2 regions of the Paenibacillus sp. FSL H8-0079 genome follow, and region 2 is predicted to be linked to the other one. Evidence: a T-box and tRNA genes for the amino acid it is inferred to sense, from the RefSeq annotation. Region 2 holds a T-box; the other holds one or more tRNA genes.
The links. The T-box of region 2 lies ahead of trpS (tryptophan--tRNA ligase). A T-box ahead of a tRNA ligase gene usually reads a tRNA of that ligase, here a tRNA-Trp.
Positions count from the first base shown of each region.

Region 1: it has a tRNA-Trp gene. The T-box ahead of trpS (tryptophan--tRNA ligase) is inferred to sense a tRNA for this amino acid. The anticodon was not compared.

Region 1 covers NZ_CP150300.1:5,550,648-5,557,661, forward strand. Annotated here, with positions in the region: gene MHI06_RS24835 (helix-turn-helix domain-containing protein) at 1-2,138, shown strand, start outside; tRNA gene MHI06_RS24840 (tRNA-Leu) at 2,593-2,671, opposite strand; tRNA gene MHI06_RS24845 (tRNA-Cys) at 2,678-2,751, opposite strand; tRNA gene MHI06_RS24850 (tRNA-Gly) at 2,758-2,832, opposite strand; tRNA gene MHI06_RS24855 (tRNA-Gln) at 2,837-2,911, opposite strand; tRNA gene MHI06_RS24860 (tRNA-His) at 2,934-3,006, opposite strand; tRNA gene MHI06_RS24865 (tRNA-Trp) at 3,037-3,110, opposite strand; tRNA gene MHI06_RS24870 (tRNA-Tyr) at 3,117-3,202, opposite strand; tRNA gene MHI06_RS24875 (tRNA-Thr) at 3,212-3,287, opposite strand; tRNA gene MHI06_RS24880 (tRNA-Phe) at 3,315-3,390, opposite strand; tRNA gene MHI06_RS24885 (tRNA-Asp) at 3,486-3,563, opposite strand; tRNA gene MHI06_RS24890 (tRNA-Met) at 3,591-3,664, opposite strand; tRNA gene MHI06_RS24895 (tRNA-Val) at 3,682-3,757, opposite strand; tRNA gene MHI06_RS24900 (tRNA-Glu) at 3,827-3,898, opposite strand; tRNA gene MHI06_RS24905 (tRNA-Ser) at 3,908-3,999, opposite strand; tRNA gene MHI06_RS24910 (tRNA-Asn) at 4,003-4,078, opposite strand; rRNA gene MHI06_RS24915 (23S ribosomal RNA) at 4,146-7,014, opposite strand, start outside.
Region 2 covers NZ_CP150300.1:5,450,320-5,457,333, forward strand. Annotated here, with positions in the region: gene MHI06_RS24335 (SCO family protein) at 1-215, opposite strand, end outside; gene MHI06_RS24340 (metal-dependent hydrolase) at 574-1,554, shown strand; gene MHI06_RS24345 (alpha/beta-type small acid-soluble spore protein) at 1,672-1,890, opposite strand; gene MHI06_RS24350 (hypothetical protein) at 2,011-2,211, shown strand; gene trpS (tryptophan--tRNA ligase) at 2,328-3,320, opposite strand; T-box leader at 3,395-3,661, opposite strand; gene MHI06_RS24360 (aldose 1-epimerase) at 3,907-4,881, shown strand; gene MHI06_RS24365 (alpha/beta-type small acid-soluble spore protein) at 5,087-5,320, shown strand; gene MHI06_RS24370 (O-methyltransferase) at 5,405-5,815, opposite strand; gene MHI06_RS24375 (M3 family oligoendopeptidase) at 6,092-7,014, opposite strand, start outside.

The DNA.
Region 1 (7,014 bases), 100 kb from region 2:
CAATAGAAGGGAAAGGACCTTTACTTGCCGACAAGCTGCAGAACGAATTTCAGAATATGAGGTCATGGGAACCTTTGTTAGATATTACCCTGGTGAATCAATCTCAGAATTGGCTTATTGATCATGCCGGATTATATCGTAATACGGATTTTCCACTGGCTCTTCCCATGAAGGAATTGATATCGGATACGCTAACCTCTGGATGGCAGCTCTCCCCTTCATCGGTGTTCAGTAATGATGAGCGTTCTCCCGGTACAGGCTGTATTTATCATATTGCTCTTGCGAGGTCTATTCCGAATCTGAATACGTCATCCGATGCTGCCTTGATTGCCGGAATTCCTGCATGCTCTTTGCAAAATACACTAGGAGAAGCCTCCATAGGCAATGTTGCCTCTGGACTGATCATTTTAAATCGGGAACAACGTATCTTGGTGCATCCCGATCCCGTATATATTGGACAACCATTGTCTGCAATTGGATTACAAGATCGTGATACGAATGGCAACATCACCAAACTATCATCCATCACATTTTCAACAGGCTTTGAAGAACGAGAAGTCAAGATCGCCGGTACACATTATTCCCTGACGTATAGCCCTTCTACCTTAAAAGGATGGACATATGTTCTAATCTCACCCACCAACATTTTGACACAGGAATATATCGATATCGGATTACACACCTTGTATATCAGTATCTTCTTACTTTTACTTTCATTATTACTCGCCTGGCTCGGCTCCAAGCGAATGCATGTCCCGATTCGTAAACTTTTAACCCAACTTGGTGACAACCACCTGTCCAAAGAAGGAAACACGGTAGCTCAGCAATCACCACCATTTTCTGATGAGTTCGAACAGATCAGAGCAGGGGTCTCACAATTATCTGCCTCTCGCTCCCAATTAGAGAACACACTAAATATACATCTGTTGCAGATTCGTACTCATTTTATGATGAATCTGTTCCAGGGTAAGATCCCTGTTCATACTCTTCATGACGCCCTGAATGAATATGGCTACACGCATCAGGTTCGGGAATGGCAACAAATTGCTGTTATTACACTACAGGCCGATCTTGTTAATCATACAAAATATAGAGCTAGTGATCGTGACCTCTTATTATTTGCAATTCAAAATATATTGGAGGAAACGGTTGTGCATAACCAACAATTGCTTCCCATTGTGCTGGAACATACGGTAGTCACGGTGATTGGCACCGTGGAACAGGATCAGTTTATTTTTTCACAGCAGCTATATGTATTAACAGACCAGTTACAACAACAGATGGATAAGATTCTAACTCTTCAAGTCAGTATAGGATTCAGCCAGCCGCACAGCTCTCTATATCACATCTCTCAAGCTTACACAGAAGCCATGGAAGCACTGAGGCATCGGATGAAGCTGGGAACAGGCATTATTTTTCAATATGAGAACATAGATCATTACGCTCCTACTTGGTCCATGACCTACCCGGAATCATTGGAATACTCGTTGATCCAAGCTATTCAAAATGCGGACGAAGTCCAGGCCTCTGCTCTTCTGCAGCAGCTGCTTGAAGTAATCTTTGGTATGGAGTGTACACCAGAGGAATATCAGGTGGCCCTTACGAGGCTGCTGACGCATATTTTGCAAATGACTCAGGAATCCGGTATACGACTCGGACTGATCTCCCAAGGCCATGGATCAATGTTTCATGAACTTCATGGTTTGCAGTACGCGGCTGAAGTAGAGGATTGGTTTAACCATCAAATCATCTTGCCTATCATACAAGTTTTCAAAGCAAGACAGTATGCCCAGTATCAACATATATCTGAGAAAATGATTGCCATGATTCATCAAGATTATGATAAGGATCTGACGCTTGAAGAATGTGCTATGAAGCTTCACTACAATGCCAACTACTTAAGCAGTGTTTTTCGCAAAGAGACAGGCTGTGCATTTAGTGAATACCTGACCAAGTACCGTTTCAACATCGCTAAAAAATGGCTAGATGAAAGTGATTTAACCGTTAAAGATATCGCAGCACGACTTCGGTACAACAATCCGCAAAACTTCATCCGATCATTTCGTAAATGGGAAGGAATCACCCCCGGCCAGTACCGGGAACGTAAGCAGAAAGCAGAAGTGTCCGATCGGAAGTAGAATACGTGTTTCGTGGTTTCATGTCTCGTTTTTCCGTTGTCTCGATATTTGAACTCAGCATTGGTTTAGCCGGCGTACAGATCCTTGATCTGACTTTACAGCCCAAGTAACCGACGATTTGATTTAGTACGGTCGATTAATTATTGGCTACAAAAAAAGAGGGAGCAAATATTCTGCTCCCTTCACTTACAACCTCACTCCTATAATCTTAACTTCATATGTTTCATACGTACATCTTTTTGCGCAACGTTGTGATGCTTCCTGGCGCCATCTTAGACGTTAGACTACGTTGTCCGTCTCGATTCCTGATCCTTAGAACACGTACCAAGCTTATACGATTTATCGCTTATCCTTGGTACGAAATGTTTTCATATTTGGCTGTTATGCAAAATCATTTTTATAAAATAAAAATAAACCTACAAATTGCTTATGCAATCTGTAGGTTTATTCAATATACCGGCGAGAGGACTCGAACCTCCACGGTTTCCCACTCGATTTTGAGTCGAGCGCGTCTGCCATTCCGCCACGCCGGCATATACTGGAGGCGCCACCCAGATTCGAACTGGGGATAAAGCTTTTGCAGAGCTGTGCCTTACCACTTGGCTATGGCGCCATATTTTGGAGCGGACGACGGGAATCGAACCCGCGACCCTCGCCTTGGCAAGGCGATGCTCTACCGCTGAGCCACGTCCGCATAATGGCTGGGGATATAGGATTTGAACCTATGCATGACGGAGTCAAAGTCCGTTGCCTTACCGCTTGGCTAATCCCCAATAAAAAATGAAAAAACAAAGGGGCGATCGAGGGGAATTGAACCCCCGAATGCCGGATCCACAAACCGGTGCGTTAACCACTTCGCCACGACCGCCACAAAAGGTTATGTTTCTAAAAAGTTAATTGGCAGGGGCAGCAGGAATTGAACCCACACCAACGGTTTTGGAGACCGTTGTTCTACCTTTAAACTATGCCCCTAAAAACTGGTGGAGGATGATGGATTCGAACCACCGAACCCGTACGGGAGCAGATTTACAGTCTGATGCGTTTGGCCACTTCGCTAATCCTCCAGGATTACATGGTGCCGGCGAGAGGACTTGAACCCCCAACCTACTGATTACAAGTCAGTTGCTCTACCAGTTGAGCTACACCGGCATATTAAATTGTAAATTGTTTTAAAAATGGTGGCTCGGGACGGAATCGAACCGCCGACACGAGGATTTTCAGTCCTCTGCTCTACCGACTGAGCTACCGAGCCATAATAAAGTCTAATCTCATTTCCTTACACTTTATATAGGGCATCAGTGCCATACAGCAGATGTAGTGAACAGTTTGCCTCATGTAAAGATTAAATGGCGGAACCGACGGGATTCGAACCCGCGATCTCCTGCGTGACAGGCAGGCATGTTAGGCCAACTACACCACGGTTCCAGATCACTTTCTCAAAGGAAAGTATAATTGCGGGGGCAGGATTTGAACCTGCGGCCTTCGGGTTATGAGCCCGACGAGCTACCGGGCTGCTCCACCCCGCGTCGTTATAAAGTTTATATGGTGGAGGCTGAGGGGATCGAACCCCCGACCCTCTGCTTGTAAGGCAGATGCTCTCCCAGCTGAGCTAAGCCTCCGTTTTCAACACATTTATGATCATACCATAATCTTGTTGTAAAAATCAACTTCTTTTTTTGAAGTTATTATGACCCGTAGGGGATTCGAACCCCTGTTACCTCCGTGAAAGGGAGGTGTCTTAACCCCTTGACCAACGGGCCTTAATATTATGGCGGAGAGAGAGGGATTCGAACCCTCGAGACGCTTGTGACGCCTACACGATTTCCAATCGTGCTCCTTCGGCCAGCTCGGACACCTCTCCATATGGCTCCCCGAACAGGGCTCGAACCTGTGACAACTCGATTAACAGTCGAGTGCTCTACCAACTGAGCTATCAGGGAATATGCTTCAGAGATCGTTCTCTGAAAACTAGATTCGAAACGAAACATGCGAATTACAACTTGCTAATTGGATAAGCCCTCGACCGATTAGTACTGGTCAGCTCCATGCATTGCTGCACTTCCACCCCCAGCCTATCTACCTCGTCGTCTTCAAGGGGTCTTACATACTGGGAAATCTCATCTTGAGGGGGGCTTCACGCTTAGATGCTTTCAGCGTTTATCCCGTCCGTACATAGCTACCCAGCGGTGCTCCTGGCGGAACAACTGGTACACCAGCGGTACGTCCATCCCGGTCCTCTCGTACTAAGGACAGCTCCTCTCAAATTTCCTACGCCCACGACAGATAGGGACCGAACTGTCTCACGACGTTCTGAACCCAGCTCGCGTACCGCTTTAATGGGCGAACAGCCCAACCCTTGGGACCTACTTCAGCCCCAGGATGCGATGAGCCGACATCGAGGTGCCAAACCTCCCCGTCGATGTGGACTCTTGGGGGAGATAAGCCTGTTATCCCCAGGGTAGCTTTTATCCGTTGAGCGATGGCCCTTCCATGCGGTACCACCGGATCACTAAGCCCGACTTTCGTCCCTGCTCGACTTGTAGGTCTCGCAGTCAAGCTCCCTTATGCCTTTGCACTCTTCGAATGATTTCCAACCATTCTGAGGGAACCTTTGGGCGCCTCCGTTACTCTTTAGGAGGCGACCGCCCCAGTCAAACTGCCCACCTGACACTGTCCCCGTACCGGATTACGGTACCAGGTTAGAACCTAGATACGATCAGGGTGGTATCCCAACGTTGCCTCCACACAAGCTGGCGCTCATGCTTCAAAGGCTCCCACCTATCCTGTACAGATCGTACCCAAATTCAATATCAAGCTGCAGTAAAGCTCCATGGGGTCTTTCCGTCTTGTCGCGGGTAACCTGCATCTTCACAGGTATTAAAATTTCACCGGATCTCTCGTTGAGACAGCGCCCAAGTCGTTACGCCATTCGTGCGGGTCAGAATTTACCTGACAAGGAATTTCGCTACCTTAGGACCGTTATAGTTACGGCCGCCGTTTACTGGGGCTTCGGTTCACAGCTTCGGATTGCTCCTAACCACTCCCCTTAACCTTCCAGCACCGGGCAGGCGTCAGCCCGTATACTTCGCCTTACGGCTTCGCACAGACCTGTGTTTTTGCTAAACAGTCGCTTGGGCCTTTTCACTGCGGCCCCCTCGTGCTATTCACACTACCGGGGCACCCCTTCTCCCGAAGTTACGGGGTCATTTTGCCGAGTTCCTTAACGAGAGTTCTTCCGCGCGCCTTAGAATACTCTTCTCGCCTACCTGTGTCGGTTTGCGGTACGGGCACCATCACCTGGCTAGAGGCTTTTCTTGGCAGTGTGAGATCATGACCTTCGCTACTACAATTTTCGCTCCCCATCACAGCTCAGCCTTAATGATGTGCGGATTTGCCTACACATCAGCCTTACTGCTTAGACGGACATCCATCAGTCCGCGTCACTACCCTACTGCGTCCCCCCATTGCTCATAACGGCTTACGGTGGTACAGGAATTTCGACCTGTTGTCCTTCGACTACGCCTTTCGGCCTCGCCTTAGGTCCCGACTTACCCTGAGCGGACGAGCCTTCCTCAGGAACCCTTAGGCTTTCGGCGGATCAGATTCTCACTGATCTTTTCGTTACTCATACCGGCATTCTCACTTGTATAATGTCCAGCGCTCCTTACGGTACACCTTCAACCCTTATACAACGCTCCCCTACCCCTGATGCAAAGCATCAAGCCATAGCTTCGGTGGTGTGTTTAGCCCCGTTACATTTTCGGCGCAGAGTCACTCGACCAGTGAGCTATTACGCACTCTTTCAATGGTGGCTGCTTCTAAGCCAACATCCTGGTTGTCTGTGCAACTCCACATCCTTTTCCACTTAACACACACTTGGGGACCTTAGCTGATGGTCTGGGCTGTTTCCCTTTTGACAATGGATCTTAGCACTCACTGTCTGACTCCCGGAAGTAAGTCTATGGCATTCGGAGTTTGACTGAGCTTGGTAACCCTTGCGGGCCCCGCACCCAATCAGTGCTCTACCTCCACGACTCTGTTTTCCGAGGCTAGCCCTAAAGCTATTTCGGGGAGAACCAGCTATCTCCGAGTTCGATTGGAATTTCTCCGCTACCCCCACCTCATCCCCGCATTTTTCAACATGCGTGGGTTCGGGCCTCCAGTGCGTGTTACCGCACCTTCACCCTGGACAGGGGTAGATCACCCGGTTTCGGGTCTACGTCCACGTACTATATCGCCCTATTCAGACTCGCTTTCGCTGCGGCTCCGGCTCTTCACCTTAACCTTGCACGGGAACGTAACTCGCCGGTTCATTCTACAAAAGGCACGCCATCACCCCTAAAACGGGCTCTGACTTTTTGTAAGCACACGGTTTCAGGTTCTATTTCACTCCCCTTCCGGGGTGCTTTTCACCTTTCCCTCACGGTACTGCTTCACTATCGGTCGCTAGGAAGTATTTAGCCTTGGCAGATGGTCCTGCCGGATTCATACGGGGTTTCACGTGCCCCGCACTACTCGGGATCCGTCTCGGAGGGAACAGACTTTCAACTACAGGGCTTTTACCTTCTTTGGCGGGCCTTTCCAGACCTCTTCGCTTAACCGGTTCCTTTGTAACTCCATGTGAGACGTCCCACAACCCCAAAGAGCAAGCTCTCTGGTTTGGGCTTCTCCGCGTTCGCTCGCCGCTACTGACGGAATCACTATTGTTTTCTCTTCCTCAGGGTACTTAGATGTTTCAGTTCCCCTGGTATGCCTCTGCATAACCTATGTATTCAGTTATGAGTAACTGGAAATTACCCCAGCTGGGTTTCCCCATTCGGACACCCCCGGATCAAAGCTTGCTTACAGCTCCCCGAGGCAGTTTCGTTGTTCGCCA
Region 2 (7,014 bases):
CAACTGGTGAAATAAAAGTAGAACAAACGGACTTTCCCTTGAGTATCCTCCAGGGATACTGTACTGCCATCTACATTTTCCATGGAAAAAGATTGAATTTCACGAATCTCGGGTAATTTTTCTTTGCTGGCAAATACGGTACCCCACATCAGATACACAGCCATAATCAGTGCGAGCCCGAGCAGCATCCATGTCCATTTGTACTTTTTCAGCATCTTCCTCGTCCCTTCTGTATCTTCTCTTATGAATACGCATACATATGTGATTCAAAATCACGTTCGTTTCGCTTTATCCATCTACTGTGACATATGTATTCAAAAAAACCTACTATTTATGAGATTCTATATTATTGTAACGGTTTAAAGAAACAATGCCCATACATTATTTTAGTGTTGTACCGAAATAGTTTGACAAACTGCGTACATTTATTGGTTATAATACATTTATTGTCACCAATTTGAAATTTGGGGATTTTTGCATCCTGACAGGCGGATATTATACACTATATATGGGTATCACCTAGATAGAGAAGCAATATGCCTTACAACGATACACCACACAAAGGAGACGTTTATGGATACCTCTACACATTTTGTCATGGGGATTGGTTTAGCCGGTCTCGCTTATGTCGATCCTGTCGTCGCAGCAAGCCCTATGCTTGCAGCTGCGGTAATGGTTGGCACGATCGCTGGTTCCCAGGCCCCTGACATCGATACTGCGTTACGTCTCAAAAGCAATTCGCTTTACATTCGGAATCATCGGGGCTTGTCACACTCTCTGCCATTTCTCCTGTTATGGGTTCTGCTCATCACCGGCGTCATTGCACTGATATTCCCTGGTGTCCCTATTGGACACGTTGCCACTTGGACCGCTGTAGCCGTAGGCGTTCACGTATTCACTGATCTGTTCAACACCTATGGAACCCAAGCCGCCCGGCCTTTTACGGAACGCTGGATCGCCTGGAACATCATTCATATTTTTGATCCGTTTCTATTCTCCACGCATGTCGTGGCTATCCTGTTATGGGCCTTTGACCTGATCGCCCCTGCACCACTCTTCGTTACGTTGTATAGCTTGACCGGTTTATATTATATATGGCGGACGATTGCTCGTGCACAAGCGGTCAGAAAGGTTCGTCGTCTCGACAACAGCCCAGAGCGAGCAAGGTACATCGTCATTCCGACGATATCCTGGAACCGCTGGCATGTGGTTAAAAGAGTGGAGGACGGCAGTTATGAGATTGGTAAAATGGATGGTTCTAATCTGATATGGAGTCTGCACGCGTCGTCTTCTACTCATGCGGCGGTTGCTGCTTCACGCAAATCGCCGGAAGTTAGTGCCTTCCTCTATTTCACTTCCTATGCGGTGGCCGAGGTTGAAGAATTGCCTGCAGGTTACAAGGTACGCTGGGCTGATGTGCGTTATCGACACCGTAAACAATATCCATTTGTCGCTGTAGTCGTAATGGATCGAAATTTTGAAACGATTGATACGTATGTAGGCTGGTTAAGCGATGAGAAGATGGATAAAAAACTTTTATCCGCACGCCCTTGACGAAGCGAGCATGGCAAGGCACAATCAGACATAGGAACTGATACGCGAGAAAGCCCGGAGCGTTTCCGCCCCGGGCTTTCTGTTTATCCTGTTTGGTTGCTGTTTGGTTAAGATAAATTATTTGCCAGACCCAGCCAGAGACTGCTCAGCGATTTGTACCAGACGTTTGGTGATATATCCACCCAAAGATCCTGTTTCACGGGAAGTGTAGTTACCATAGTAACCGTCTTGCGGGATAGTTACACCCAGTTCCTGTGCAGCCTCGATTTTCAATTGTTGCAGTGCTGAATTTGCCTGAGGTACCACCAAGTTGTTAGAACGAGATCCTTGAGCCATATTTATAATCTCCCTTCAATCTGTGTCTGTAATGTAATTGCAAGCTTGCAAGATTATTATGGCTCGTACGCTTCAGGTTATACGGAATTTTACTAAATTTGTAGATGGAGGTTTTTCCCAATGAGCAAAGGCTTATCCTTGTGGTTCGCATTCTCTTCGATTATCTTGTTAGCGGTTACAGCAATTACGATCTCCTACTCCGGTTGGTTAGCCGCACTACTATTTGTCCTGTCCATGGCCAACATTGGCTGGGGATTTGTGATTCGTGCCAAAAAAGAACGTCAGGAAGTTCGCTCGGCTGCTTCGGAGCCTACTTCTTGAGCAGGTCATTTTATAACTTAATATTTGAACGCACAAATAAAGAGGAGCCTTCAATAGGGCTCCTCTTTATTCATGTTAACTATTCATGCCATTACATATGAAAATCTTGTTTAGCACTACAGTTTGCGTTTAGGTACAAACCCCATACGTTCTTTCACTGCATCCAGCGTTTGAGCAGCAACTTCTTCTGCGCGGCGCGCTGACGTATCGAGAACATCGGCTAATTCGCCAGACTCACGAATCTCATTATAGCGTTGTTGTAATGGTTCAATAACAGACACAACCACTTCAGCCAGTTCCTTTTTGAACGGACCGTACATCTTGCCTTCATAACGCTCAGCTACTTCCTTAAGCGTCATACCCGCACATTCAGCGTAGATGCTCATCAGGTTGCTAACTTCAGGTTTGTTCGCTGGATCGTATACGACTTCACGTCCCGAATCTGTTGTAGCACGGCTGATTTTTTTGCGAATAACATCTGGCGGATCGAGTAGAGCAATATAGCTGCCAGCGTTAGGGTTACTTTTGCTCATTTTCGAAGAAGCATCGTCAAGTGACATTACCCGTGCACCCACCTGTGGAATATACGGATCTGGAATGGTGAAGTACTCCCCGTAACGGTGGTTAAAGCGTCCTGCCAGATCACGTGTCAGTTCCAGATGCTGCTTCTGATCCTCGCCCACGGGTACAAGATCAGCATTGTATAACAAAATATCAGCTGCCATTAATGACGGATACACGAACAGTCCGGCACCAACAGAATCTTTACCGGATGATTTATCCTTAAACTGAGTCATGCGTTCAAGCTCACCCATGGAGGTCAGCGTCGTCATCAACCAGCCCAATTCCGCGTGTTGCGGTACATGGGACTGCAGAAATACATTAGATTTCGATGGGTCAATACCTGCTGCAATAAACAGCGCAGCTACAGCTTCTGACTGTTCACGTAATGCTGCTGGCTCCTGAGCCACGGTGATGGCGTGAAGATCAACCACCATGAAATGACACTGATAGTCATGCTGGAGTTTTACAAAGTTTTTGATTGCACCAATATAGTTGCCCAATGTGAGCTTGCCGCTCGGTTGAATACCTGAAAGTACTGTTTTCATTGCACATAACGCCTCCCTGATTGTAAATAAAAATCTCCCACCATTCTCTGCGAACGCAAAAAGGCCCCACATCCGCAAGGGACGTGAGACCGTGGTGCCACCCTTATTCGCTTTTCTTCCATTGCCCCTGACCCTGATCAGTCAAGCTGAAGAAATGCCTTCATTGTTCCGTAACGTGGATTATACGGCAGACTCTAGTGGGGCAAGCCCGTCTTTCGGCTTCGCCTGTTCAAATCCACACTCAAGGGTCCATTCGGTAAAGAGCTCACACCGGTTTGCATCAACCACCGGCTTTCTGAAGAGGATTCTCTTGGCCTACTTGTCCCTGTCATCGATTTCTTGTCATTTAGTTCTAATAAATGCTTTCAGAGTTCCATCTTAATGCGCACAGGCACGAATGTCAAAATGAGATGAACTTTTTTACCCGACACACTAAAATCTGTTATGATGGAATTGCTTATCCTATTGTTAACTTCACACGAAGTCGGGCAGGAAATAGCTGGCATGTACACAATGACACGCCTGCAGCAGTAGCGTCATCACGACTGCTTGCAGACAGATTTCAAGTGGGAAAAGGAGCATCGATATGAAACAAGTGACCAAAGGCCAATGGAATGGTTACGACACGTATATCCTACATAGCCGTGAATTGGAAATTACCCTGCTGCCGCGTCTTGGAAATAATATTATTTCTATTCGCGATTTAGTGCAGGACAGAGATGTCGTCCGCCGTCCGGATGAAGACGATCTTGCCTTTTATCTGCAGAAGCCGTACCATTTTGGCGTTCCTCTCCTGATTCCACCAGGGCGCATTCATCGTGGACAATTTGAATATGAAGGGGTTCGTTACCAGTTCGATCAGAACACGGCGAATGACAACCATATTCACGGTCTCCACCGTACCCAATCCTGGTGTGTCAGTGACATTGAGGAAGATGAAGACGGCTGTGCAATTACAACCGAATTACTGACTGAAAATGAAGAGCACTGGATGGCTCAATTCCCGATTCCCTTGAAGCTTGAGATGACGTTCAGTCTGCAAAATGCTGTATTTAGCCAGCGTCTGCGAGTCACCAATCTGAGCTCAACACCTGCTCCTTTTGGGATGGGATATCATACATGGTTTTTGCTAGACGGCAAACCTGCCGACTGGACATTACAAGTACCTGTTTCCGGCCTATACGGACAGAATGAAGAACAACTTCCTACTGGTGAAATAGAATCTCTAGGTGAATGGTCTGCTCTGAACGAAGGCATCAACATGCAGGGACGCAACTGGGATACTTTGTTGAAAGCTACCGAAGGTGAACCAGCCACGGCTTACTTACGCAGACAAGATGGATATACATTGAAATATTCAGCAGATGAAGCAGTTTTCAAACATTGGGTTCTCTTTACCAAAGGTGAATCTGATCAGTTCTTGTGCATCGAACCGTACACTTGGCTCCCGGATGCACCTAATTTGGCTTTATCGGATGAGCAGACGGGGTTAATTCGCCTGGAACCGGAACAGCCTGTTGAGCTATTTACACGTATCGAGGTTATACCTCCTACAGACTAAGTGAGCTTATCATCCTCTATGTTGCTTTTCGCATATCACCCTATATTTTTTATAACCTTATACAACTTGCCGACCCGCATTGGGTCGGCTTTTTGATGTGACATGTCTACTATTGATTATCCATATTTTCCCTTACGCCATATCATGTATATTTCCGTATTCTCTAACCATACTAACATCACCAACCCATAAGGAGGTGACACATATGTACGGAAGTCAAAACCAAGGTAGCGGTAGCCGCTCCAACAACCTGGTCGTTCCCCAAGCAACTGCAGCATTGCAACAATTGAAAATTGAAGCTGCACAAGAGCTGGGTGTAACTATTCCACAAGATGGTTACTACGGTAACTATACTTCCCGTGAGACAGGTTCTCTGGGTGGATACATCACTAAACGTCTGGTGCAAATCGCTGAGCAGCAATTATCGGGTCGTTCGTAAGCTCGTAATTTTTGCTTGAGCCTGAGCAGAATCCAAAGTAAAAGCGGCCTTCTTCGGAAGTGCCGCTTTCTCTTGTGCAACTAGTTAGGAGGTCGACTCCATACCTGAATCCTTGTATGTATTGGTTCTAGGGTAACGAATCATCAGGCTCGCCATATTGTAATTAGACTCCATTGTTGCATCCACCAAAATCATACCTTGTCTTACTGTGAAGTCGTACGATATCTCGCCATGCGTCCAATTGCGTTTGAATTTCAACGTCTCCAGTGCCATTGCCCGGAAAGAAGTTCTCTGGGTTTCGTTCAGCCCCCCTTCCTCCACATCCATCTGCCCATCTCGTCCAGCTATCGGATTATGTCGAATACCGAATTTCCCAATTACGTTGTTTCGTATTTGCACAAAAACCACTCCTGAATCTAACCCTGACAACTCATTATCAAGTTCTTTGAATACCAGATCCAACTGTCTCGCTAATGAAAGCTCATCAATTTTCATATTAACACTCTCCTTATATGCTTATAGTCCTATATGGTAAGGACTTACGACTCATTATATGACATCATATGTGCTCATTCAACAAACAACGGCAAAGTTGGGTATTTCTAACTATGATTTGCACAATTAATTGCCATTCCACTCCCTTAAACTGAGCTTTTTCACTTAATTACGACAAAATATTCGAGAATCGAAAATGAGGATTCTGAACAAAAAAAGCTGCAATCCAGTGTCTGTTAAACACCGGATTGCAGCCATTTCATATATATATCCAACCTATTTTTCGATTGCTGTCATCTGTAGAAACTGCTCAATATCGGCAATGACCAAGTCTGCAGCATTTTTCCAGAAATCCGGTTGTGTCAGGTCCGTACCCAGATGTTTCTGAGCAAGTTCTTCGACTGTCATTCGCCCTGTATCCCGCAACAAATCATCATATTTATCGGCAAATGCTGTTCCTTCTTGCTGTGCTCTCGCATAGATTCCCGCACTGAACATGTACCCAAACGTGTATGGGAAGTTATAGAATGGCACACCTGTCAGGTAGAAATGCAGTTTAGATGCCCAGAAGTGAGGATGATCTGATGCAAGCACGCCACAGAACGCTTCCTCCTGTGCCTCCACCATTAATTTGGATAGCTCATCCGCGTTAACCAAGCCTTTTTTACGTTGTTCATAGAAACGATTCTCAAACAGGAACCGGGCATGGATATTCATAAAGAACGCCACACTGCGCTGTATCTTGTCTTCCAGCAACGCCAGCTTCTCTTGTTCATCTGTTGCCGCCTGTACCAGGGCATCTGCTACAATCAGTTCAGCAAACGTGGAAGCCGTCTCGGCCACATTCATCGCATAACGCTGATTCAATGCGGGCAGCTCTTCCATAATGTGTTGATGATACCCATGACCAAGTTCATGCGCAAGAGTCGACACATTGGACGGCGTCCCGGAGAAGGTCATGAAAATTCGAGTTGCTTTGCTAAGTGGCAAAGACGTACAGAATCCTCCTGGACGCTTGCCAGGACGGTCTTCTGCTTCGATCCAGCGTTTCTCAAAAGCCATCTCTGCAAACGAGGAAAGTTTAGGACTGAACTTGGCAAACTGTTCAACAATATTGATTGCTGCCTCATCGTAAGTGATTTTGCCACTCGATTGGCCTACAGGTGCTTCTACGTCGCTCCAGCTCAGCTTGTCTACCC